Regions from separate parts of the Tindallia texcoconensis genome, predicted to be linked through region 2. Evidence: riboswitches for the same ligand, from Rfam matches in the RefSeq annotation. Region 2 holds a riboswitch; the other holds the start of a gene.

Region 1 (5,472 bases), 1.2 Mb from region 2:
CATGGATCCTAAAGCCGGAGCCTGTGGTTCTTTGATGAATACCTTGCAAGATGAACGACTGAACCATCAAGCAGAAATCATTACAGGGGTATTGGAAGATCAGTGTTCTCGCATAATGAAAAATTTTTTCATGAAGCTTCGAGAGAAAAAGACCTATTCAAAAAAACTATAGAAATTCAAATACCCATAGAAAAAATCTATTTCAATTAAAAGCAGCTCCATGATAAAGTATCGAATGAATCCTGTTTAGAAGACTTCCTTTCTATAGGCGGTTTCGTCCTTAGGATGTCCATAAACCTTGACAGAATACATAGGAAGATGAAGGGATGATAAACGTGAAAGAAGAATGGCTCGTAGCCTTTCATTCCACTCACCACGCTATAGCGGCAGAACGTTTGGGAAAAGAGGCTGGATGGTCCATGGAAATGATTCCTACCCCAAGGGATATTTCAGCTAGTTGTGGCCTTTCGCTACATTTTCCAGTCTCCACGGAGACTGACCAAGCAACGGTGATGCAGAAACTGAAGGAAAAAAGAATTCTTTGGGCCGGCGTATACTTACCAGAGAAAGCCCCGAAAAATGGCAAGAAATGGAAACTTCTAGTGGCAGGAGAAGAATAAACAAAGAAACTACTTGGATGTAGCTTAGGAGGATCATTGTGGTTCGTATTGGAATAGATATTGGTTCAACGGTTACAAAAGCAGTGGTACTGCAAGGACAAGACATTATCGCATACCATCGGTTACCTACTGGCTGGAGCCCAAAAGAAACCGGAGAGGCCCTCATCCAACAATTAAAAGAGAAGCAAGGGTTTTCGGAACAGGAAATTAGTTCGGTGGTGACCACTGGTTACGGACGTAAAACCTTGTCCTTTGCTACTCGAAAAATAACAGAAATCACATGCCATGCCAAAGGTGCTTTTTACCTTAGTCCTACATCCAGAACCGTCATTGATATTGGAGGGCAAGACAGCAAAGTAATTCGGATGGACGATGCTGGAAATGTAGTGGATTTTATTATGAACGATAAATGTGCAGCTGGTACAGGGCAGTTTTTACAGGTAATGGCTACCCGTTTAGAAGTCGATGTTAAGGATCTAGAAAAAATGGCATTGCAGGATAAACCAGCTCAAATAAATAGTATGTGTACGGTTTTTGCTGAATCAGAAATCATCGGAATGTTGGCGGGTGGGGCTTCTAAGGAAAGCATTGCCTCCGGACTGCTATCGTCTACGGCTGGTCGAATTTCTACCCAGGCAATGAGAATAGGCGTGGAGGAATCCATATTTTTCTCAGGAGGCTTGGCGAGGAATAGATACCTACAACAGAAGCTTGAAGAAAACCTGGGAAAAGCCATAGAAGTGTCTTCCATGGCTCAGTATACAGGAGCCATTGGGGCTGCGCTTTTAGGGTAAAAGGAGTGAATACAATCAATTTACAAAAAAGCCTTGCCAAAGACAAGAGTTTTCTTTATAATAGATTGTGCGGCTATTCATCAAAGGAAGCCTAATAGAGGATCTGTTTAAAAGATCTGTTTGTGGATAATCAAGGAGAGGTGACCGAGTGGCTAAGGGGCACGCCTGGAAAGCGTGTAAGGCTTAACGGCCCCGCGGGTTCGAGTCCCGCTCTCTCCGCCATTAAATTTGTCATAAAGGTTGCTGTGCTAGATGGGGAGGTAGCGGTGCCCTATAACCTGCAAACCGCTATAGCAGGGTTGAATTCCCCGTGGAGGCATTGTATTTGTGGTGCAGACTCGGATAAGTGGTTATGACGATTGGGTCCCGCTCAACGAAAGCTCATGAACCCCGTCAGGTCCGGAAGGAAGCAGCGGTAAGTGATCCCTTTTGTGTGCTGCGGGCCAGCCTGATTTGAGCTAACTGTTCGGGTACCGGCTATGAAGCATTGTCGAATCGGGGTGCACAGCTTTTATTAATTACAGTTAAAAGAGTAAGCGTAATAAAAAAGACCAAAACCAAAAAAAATGATCGTAAAAGACAAGTGATAATACACTTGTCTTTTTTGTGGCTAAGGAAATAGCATGCGCATTTAACGTGTGGATTATTTTGTGACTTTGACTTTGTTTTTCCTTTCCAACTAACCAAGGAAATCGCAGAGGGCTGAATTACAATAGATCCAGCGTTCTTTTCCATGTTAATTTTTTATCAAAAAAAGGATTGCCTTTTATAGGAAAACGTTATATAATTATTGCAGAGATCGATATCAATATAGTGCATCGACAAAATTTCATACGAACACTGGATGACGCATGCGGGAGAGAGCTCGAAATGAGCCGCCGAAGGTAAAAGCTAATGGCTAAGATCCTTAGTGAATTTCTCAGGCAAAAAGACCGTGTGTTGACAGACCTCTGGAAAGCGAAAGCACCGAAGGAGCAAGTCCTGTTAATGATTTCATTAACAGGGAGAAACTCTCAGGTCCCAATACAGAGCAAATAGGATGAATTTCCTGTTTGCTCTTTTTTGCGACCAAGGAAATCGGCCTAAACATTCTTTTACCTAGGCGGTGGTGGCATGGTAACAACAAATAATCCAATGGTAAAACATTATCTGGAAGAGCAGGGAAAGCCCTTGTTTTGGGTAGAAGGGGATTACGAGGACGTACTGTTAGAGGTACGAAATCGAGTTCATGAAGGACATCAAATGCTTACCCATCCCTTAGCGGGCAGCGTTAAGCCCTATGAGACGCCTTACCGTACAGTGGTGATTTCCGACGAAAAAACCACCTTGCACATGCCGTCCCTTCAAACCTTAGAGCAGGCATTTGCATTGCTAGCATCCTTTAAAGGCAAAGATGGAAAACTTCATTCTCTGCGAACGTACAGAGAAGAAGATTTGCCAGACCTTCAATTAGTGGATTTGGACTTAATCAAGTCTGTTATAGAGGAACATTAAAAACGATAAAAGAAAAGAAAGGAGCGAAATGTATGAAACTCGAAGTAGGAAAAGTGTTTATTGAAGACGTTCAGTTTGGGGAAAAAACCCATGTGGACGGACACGTGTTGGTTGTGGATCACAGAGAGCTGCTGGAAGCCATTGGAGGCGATGAGCACCTATGGAAAATCCGAGTAGATTTAGCCCATCCAGGAGAATCTGTGCGTATTACACCCGTAAAAGATGTGATTGAACCACGGGTAAAGGTAAAAGGACATGGGGAGATTTTCCCAGGCATGTTGGGCAAAGTACACACCGTAGGAAATGGTAGAACCCATGCCATGAAAAACGTAGCAGTGGTAACCGCAGGAAAAGTAGTTGGTTTTCAGGAGGGAATTATCGATATGTCCGGTCCAGGCGCCGACTATACCCCCTTCTCCAAGACCCATAATGTCGTCATTACAGCAGAGCCGAAACCAGGCATCAAAGCCCACGACCACGAAGCCGCTTTAAGAACCGTGGGACTAAAAGCAGCCGCATTTTTGGGACAAGCCATCAAAGAAGTAGAGCCAGATGAAGTGAAGGTATACGAAACCCTTGCACCAAGAGAAGCAGCCGAATTATATCCAGACCTTCCACGGGTAGGATATGTGTATATGCTTCAAACCCAAGGATTGCTTCATGACACTTACGTATATGGCGTAGATGCTAAGAAATTGGTTCCAACTGTCATGTATCCAACAGAAATCATGGACGGCGCTATTGTTAGTGGAAACTGCGTTTCTGCCTGCGATAAGAACCCTACCTATATTCATCTCAACAATCCGGTTATTGAAGATTTATACGAAGAACATGGAAAGACCATTAACTTTCTGGGAGTCATCATCACCAACGAAAACGTTACCCTGGCAGACAAAGAACGATCCTCTAACTGGACAGCAAAGCTTTGCGAATTTATGGGCTTAGACGGAGCCATTGTGACACAGGAAGGCTTTGGAAATCCAGATACAGACTTAATTATGAATTGCCGAAAAATCGAAGAAAAAGGAATTAAAACCGTAATTGTGACAGACGAATATGCCGGCAGAGATGGCGCATCCCAGTCCTTGGCAGATGCAGATCCAAAAGCAAATGCCGTTGTCACCAACGGAAACGCCAACGAAACCATCCTTCTTCCAGATATGAACCGACTGATTGGAACAACAGCCTACATTGATTCTATTGCCGGCGGTTTTTCCGGAAGTCTTCGAGAAGATGGATCCATAGAAGTAGAGCTACAAGCGATTACAGGTGCCACCAACGAAACTGGATTCGGCCATCTGTCAGCAGTAGCCTATTAAAAACAAAGACACAGATAGTCAAAAAATAGGTAGATAAACGTTATTTTTAATGATAAAGGGTATACAAAGAAAGGATGGTATCGATGGCCAAAAAGCGAATTATTCATTATGTGAATCAGTTCTTTGCCGGTATTGGTGGCGAAGAAAAAGCAGATATACCACCAGAGTTAAGAGAAGGCGTAGTGGGCCCTGGAATGGCCTTCAATTCAGCTTTTGGAGAGGAAGCAGAAATTGTAGCCACCATTATTTGCGGCGATTCCTACTTCAACGAAAATCCTGAAACATCAAAACAAAAAATCCTTGAAATGATCAAACCCTACGAAGCAGACCTATTTATAGCAGGACCGGCCTTTAATGCGGGACGCTATGGAGTTGCTTGCGCTACGGTGGCTTGGATGGTGCAGGAAGAATTAAACATTCCAGTATTAACAGGAATGTACGTAGAAAACCCAGGGGCAGATTTGTTCCGAAAGGGAATCTATATCATTGAAACCGGCAATTCCGCTGCTGCCATGCGTAAGGCAGTGCCAGCCATGGTGAAAATGGCGAAGAAAATGCTTAATGGCGAAGAAATTGGTAAGCCAGAAGAAGAAGGATATATTCCGAGAGGCATTCGGAAAAATGTCTTTATGGAAGAAAGAGGTTCCCGCCGAGCCGTAAACATGATGATTGCCAAGCTAGGCGGCAAAGAGTACCAAACCGAATATGCCATGCCAGAATTTGACCGAGTACCACCAGCGGATCCGTTGGAAGACCTTAGTCATCTCAAGATAGCCATGGTTACTTCTGGTGGTATAGTGCCAAAACAAAACCCAGATCGAGTAGAATCCTCCAGTGCTTCTAAATTTGGAAAATATTCCATCGAAGGAGTAGAGGATTTAACGGAAGAAATGTATGAAACCGCTCATGGTGGCTATGACCCAATATATGCCAATGAAGATCCAGATCGAGTACTGCCCCTAGATGTACTGAGAGACATGGAGCGAGAAGGGGTTATTGGAAGTATCTTTGAATATTTCTATAGTACTGTGGGCAACGGAACCTCCGTAGGAAATTCAAAAGCCTTTGGAATCTCTATTGGAAAAGAACTAAAGCAAGCAGGGGTAGATGCGGTCTTGCTTACCTCCACATGAGGTACTTGTACACGTTGCGGTGCAACGATGGTTAAAGAAATTGAACGTTTTGGAATTCCAGTGGTTCATGTATGCACGGTAGTACCTATTTCTATGACCGTAGGAGCTAATC
Region 2 (5,472 bases):
TGTTTCATCAGTTCTTCATTTACTTCTTTGACCTCTTTGGGAGCCGTTACCATAAATTCTTTGAAGAAAGGTTTGTCAAAGGTTCTTTTAAATCCGGTTTCTTTCTCAATTTTCTCTAAGGCATAATGGGCTTGCTTAAAGGATTGCTCTGCTACTTGACGCAGTCCTTTCTTTCCCATTAAAGACATATACGTAAGTGCTGCCAATGCATTCAATGCTTGATTTGAGCATATATTTGAGGTTGCCTTTTCGCGACGAATGTGTTGCTCTCTTGTTTGCAGTGTAAGGACATATCCAGTATGGCCATCTGCATCCGTTGTTTGTCCCACTATTCTTCCAGGCATTTTCCTCATAAGTTTAGTAGTTGCCGCCATAAATCCAAGATGTGGCCCACCGTAATTCATGGGGTTCCCTAAGGATTGTCCTTCTCCTATTACAATATCTGCTCCTATTTCTCCTGGTGACTTTAATAATCCAAGGGAAATCGGATCCACATTCATGATCAGTAAACCTTTATCCCGATGAGCAATTTTTTCTGCCTCTTCTACCTCTTCTATGATCCCAAAGAAGTTTGGATTTTGGATGATCACTCCTGCTGTTTGCTTTGTAACAAGTTCGCTCATTTTTTCTAAATCTGTTACTCCTTCTTTCGAAGGAACTGTTATAACTTGAATACCGTTAAATCGACCATAAGTTTCCAGTACTTTTCTTGTTGCAGGGTGAACGGTTTCAGAAACAACCACCTGCTTACGTCTCGTTTGTGCCGCTGCCATATACGCAGCCTCTGCCGTAGCTGTAGCCCCATCATACATAGATGCATTGGCTATATCCATGCCTGTAAGATTTGCAATCATTGTCTGGAATTCAAAAATAGCCTGAAGGGTTCCTTGACTGGCTTCTGCCTGATAAGGGGTGTATGCCGTATAAAACTCTGACCGTGAGGTAATATGCTTGATCACAGATGGAATATAATGATCATACGCACCAGCCCCTAAAAAGCATACCAATTCTTCTGCACTTTTATTTTGCTTCACCAGCTCTTGCATATGCTTTCTAATCTCAATTTCTGATTTAGGCTCTTCCAAGTCCAACTCTCGTTGAAGACGAACGTCTTTTGGAACATCTGTAAAAAGATCTTCAAGATCTTTCATTCCCAAAGTATTTAACATATTTTGAATATCTTCTTCCGTATGCGGGATATATGGAAACATATTAAGCCTCCTCTTCACAAAATCTTCGATAGTCCTCCGGTTTCATTAACTCTTCCAACTGTGATTGATCTTTAATTTTAATTTTCACGAACCAGTTTTCTAGTGGTGCCTGATTCAAAAGTGAAGGATCATCTTCTAAGGCTGGATTGATTTCCAGCACCGTTCCATCAACAGGAATATACATATCTGCTGCCGCCTTCACAGATTCAATAACACCGAAGGAATCTCCTTTTTCATAAGATTCATCCACTTCTGGTAATTCAATAAAAACAATGTCCCCCAAGGCCTTAGAGGCAAAATCAGTAATACCCATATACATTTCATCGCCCTGAACATCCACCCATTCGTGCTCAGCAGTAAATAATAGTTTTTCCATTTCTCTCATTTTAATTCCTCCTCGTCTTTTTTATATTAATTTTATTGTATCCGTATACCTACTCTCTAGATTTGGTGTTCTTTCTATAAAAAGGCTTGGGAATCAATTTAGCATCTACTCGTTTTTTCCGAATCTGAACTTGAATTTCCTTTGCATCTCCTATGGCTTTTCGATGGACTAAGGCTAAACCAACATTTTTATTCAAAGTAGGAGACAAATATCCCGTGGTAACAACACCTATCTTCTCATCCTTCAGCATCACATCATATCCGCTTCTAGGTATACCTCTTCCAATTAGTTCAAACCCTACTAACTTACGGGGGGTTCCCTCTTGTTTTTGTTGCATCAAAACTTCTTTTCCTATAAAGTTTTCTTTTTTCAAGTTTACAAAAAATCCAAATCCTGCCTCTAGAGGAGAAATATCTTGATCTATTTCATGTCCATACAACGGTAAACCCGCCTCAAAACGCAATGTATCTCTGCAGCCAAGTCCTGCAGCTTGAATGCCTTCTCCTTGTCCTGCTTCCATAAGCGCCTTCCAGATCTGTTCTAAGTCATCCCAGCGAGTATAAATCTCAAATCCATCTTCACCTGTGTAACCCGTTCTGGAAATAAGACAATTCACTCCAGCGATGGTAACGTTGTCTTTAAAATGAAAGAACTTGATGTCCGATAAATCTATTGTTGTTAACTTTTGGGTAATTACTTCTGCCAAGGGTCCTTGGATCGCTAATTCCCCTGTATCATCAGACTCATCTTTGATGGTCACATCAAAGCTTTCTGCCTGTTTTTGAATCCAATCTAAATCTTTTGAAACGTTTCCAGCATTAATCACCAAAAGATATTCATCTTCCTTGAATCGGTAAACCAATAGGTCGTCTACTACACCGCCTTCAGGATAACACATGAAGGTGTATAGGATCTCTCCATCTTTCATGGAAGAAAAGTCATTGGTCAGTAAGTGTTGGATAAAGTTCAGTGCTTGTTTTCCATGCACCCTCACTTCTCCCATATGGGAAACATCAAACATGCCTGCTTTTCCCCTCACCGCCTGATGCTCTTCCATAAGACCCTCATACAATACCGGCATACTCCACCCGGCATACTCCACCATTTTCCCTCCATGGGCTTTATGCCATTCAAATAATGGTGTGTGTTTTTCTTCAACCATATTGCGCCTCCTTTCTTCTAGCAACCGCCTTCACCTGAGTTCCCGACATATTCCTTATTCTTACATAAAAAAGAACACACTAACTATCTTTTGGGAAATGATAGTTGCATGCCCTCTGTAGTAAGCCTGAGAGTTTTTACAGTCACACCAGAATACATTGCGACTGCACTGCACCTTCGGCGTCCATACTGGATCTTTCCAGAGTTTTGTCCCATGGCGATCCTTTTTCCTGAAAGATTCTATGCAAAGTTCCCAACTCTACATATTGCTTCTTCGGCACCGTATCGGACTCTCTCGCCATGTTCCTCCTAGCATATTAAGTTAATTCTATTGTATCCTTTCTTTCAAGAAAATTCAATGATTGTTACACAAATTGTTTTGCCTTTGTTATTTTATCCTGCAAGGGGTATAATGAATAAACGAAATCTACACTATAAAGGGGGGTTACCAATGAAGTTATGGCCCTTTCTAAAGCCCTATGGCTGGCATTTTTTTGCCATCGGATTTTTGCTCCTATTGATTGCATTTTTAACAACCTTGCCTCCTTGGATTATGCAGTATGCTATTGATCACGTCCTTCCATCAGGAAGCTCCACATGGCTTATCTGGTTAGCTTTAGCCATGGTACTACTCTCCTTGTTAGAAGGATTGGTAAGTTTTACTCAACAGGTATTCAGTGAACTACTTAGCCAGAAAGTAATTCACAACCTACGCAACCAGCTTTTTCATCACTTAAATCAATTATCCTTTTCTTTTTATGACAAAGCCCGTGTTGGTGACCTAATGGCTCGCATCGTCTCGGATACGGATACATTAAATCGTTTCATTGGGTTTGGATTGATGAAAGTAATCACCAATAGTCTCGTCCTCCTTTGGATTCTGCTCACTTTATTCTATTGGAACCCCTACATGGGTCTGCTTTTTTTGGTTTTAATTCCGCCTATGATTCACGCCATGTGGACATATGCCAGGAAAGTTAGACCAGCTTACAAAGAAATTCGAAAACAGACAGGAACTCTCACTTCACGTGTGCAAGAAAACCTGGCTGGCATCGAAGTAACCAAACTCTTTGGAAATGAAGAGTGGCAACAACTTCAATTCTCTGGAGAAAATACTTGTCTTTTAAATGAAACCCTTGAAGCCAACCGCATAACTGGCTTTTGGATGCCTTATGCAGAGACTCTGCTTGGTTTTTTTACAGGACTAGTGCTGCTGGCAGGCGGATGGTTAGTTGCTTACAATCATATGACCCCTGGGACCTTAGTGGCATTTCTTGCTTATGTAAATATGTTAAGACGACCCATTCGTCAAACGGGGTTTCTTCTCAACCTTTTTAGTCAAGGTGATGCAGCAGCCAGCAGAATTATGGATATTTTGAATCAAAGTACTTCTCTCAAAGATGAGCCAGGTGCTGTCCCTTTCCAAAAGCTAAAAAAATCCATTGTCATGAAAGATATATCTTTTTCTTATGATCAAGAAACTGTTTTACATCGTATTAATCTCCAAATCCACTTAGGTGAAACCACTGCAATAATAGGACCTTCAGGTGCTGGTAAAACAACGCTCCTTCAGCTATTGCTTCGATTTTACCAGCCCAATACCGGCCAAGTGCTGGTTGACGATGATCCAGTCACCTGCTATACCTTGGCAAGCTTACGAGAAAAAATTGGATTTGTCATGCAGCATCCTTTTTTATTCGATGGCAGCCTTGAGGAAAACATCTCTATTGGATCACCTAAAGCTTCTTTCTCTGCCTTACAAGAAGCTACTAAAGCCGCTGGGTTAGACTCGTTTATCCAATCCCTTCCTTCAGGCTATCAAACGCCTGTCGGCGAAAGAGGTGTCCGTCTTTCTGGTGGCCAGGCTCAGCGATTAGCCTTAGCCCGTGTCTTACTCAAAAAACCAGAAATACTCGTTTTAGATGAGCCTACTTCCAGCGTAGATACTCTCACAGACAATACCATCATGAATGAAATTTCACGTATCATGAAAGGAAAAACAACCATCATTATTGCACATCGCCTTTCAACACTTCAAAAAACAAATCGGGTAGTGTTCTTGAAGGAAGGCCTTATAAAAGCCCAGGGTACTCACACAGAACTGATGCACTCTAGCGAAGATTACAGGAAATTTGTGGAACTTAGCATCTTGTAGGATCTTTAATCAGAAAGGAAGGAAATACATGCGAGGTAGTTTTTTTAACAAGTCTACGCATAGGAATGAACATAAATTTCATATCCGCTATTTACGCAAAGAAAATATCCATTTCTTTTTTAGTGCTGTCAGCAAGTACCGAAAAGAACTGCTACTTGCCGCATTATTTACATTTCTTCATAGCTTTACGGTGCTCATCCCTCCTTATTTAACACAACGGGTGGTGGATGATTATATCTTACCCGGTAACCCAGAAGGAATGATCTTTTTAATGAGCGTGTTTTTCACCTTGTATGGAGCCTCTTGGTACTTTGCTTATCAACAACGTATTTGGAGCCAAGCCGCTGGTCAAAGAGCTGTCTTTACCATTCGTAATGAACTTCACAAAAAAATTGTTTCTCTGCCCTTACGCTTTCACGAATACCATAAAAAAGGGACTCTCTCCTCTTTATTAATGAACGATGTATCCTCCATATCAAAAGCGATTACAGAAGGTATCATTGGCTTAATGAGTGACCTCTTAATCCTTTTGGGAATCACCTTAATGATGTATCGAATGC

Evidence for each region. Region 2 has a riboswitch for glycine ahead of gcvT (glycine cleavage system aminomethyltransferase GcvT). Riboswitches for the same ligand answer to the same signal wherever they lie in the genome.
Region 1: another riboswitch for glycine. It lies ahead of ACZ47N_RS05260 (GrdX family protein); the one in region 2 lies ahead of gcvT (glycine cleavage system aminomethyltransferase GcvT).

Annotation. Positions count from the first base shown of each region.
Region 1 covers NZ_AP042431.1:1,132,711-1,138,182, reverse strand. The annotation lists gene tadA (tRNA adenosine(34) deaminase TadA) at 1-172, shown strand, start outside; gene ACZ47N_RS05280 (putative Se/S carrier protein) at 327-620, shown strand; gene ACZ47N_RS05275 (acyl-CoA dehydratase activase) at 659-1,414, shown strand; tRNA gene ACZ47N_RS05270 (tRNA-Ser) at 1,549-1,636, shown strand; RNA gene ffs (signal recognition particle sRNA large type) at 1,658-1,922, shown strand; glycine riboswitch at 2,259-2,359, shown strand; gene ACZ47N_RS05260 (GrdX family protein) at 2,528-2,908, shown strand; gene ACZ47N_RS05255 (glycine/sarcosine/betaine reductase component B subunit) at 2,941-4,227, shown strand; gene grdB (glycine reductase complex selenoprotein B) at 4,311-5,472, shown strand, end outside.
Region 2 covers NZ_AP042431.1:2,350,720-2,356,191, reverse strand. The annotation lists gene gcvPA (aminomethyl-transferring glycine dehydrogenase subunit GcvPA) at 1-1,211, opposite strand, end outside; gene gcvH (glycine cleavage system protein GcvH) at 1,213-1,596, opposite strand; gene gcvT (glycine cleavage system aminomethyltransferase GcvT) at 1,646-2,758, opposite strand; glycine riboswitch at 2,872-2,962, opposite strand; glycine riboswitch at 2,966-3,065, opposite strand; gene ACZ47N_RS10610 (ABC transporter ATP-binding protein) at 3,209-4,912, shown strand; gene ACZ47N_RS10605 (ABC transporter ATP-binding protein) at 4,941-5,472, shown strand, end outside.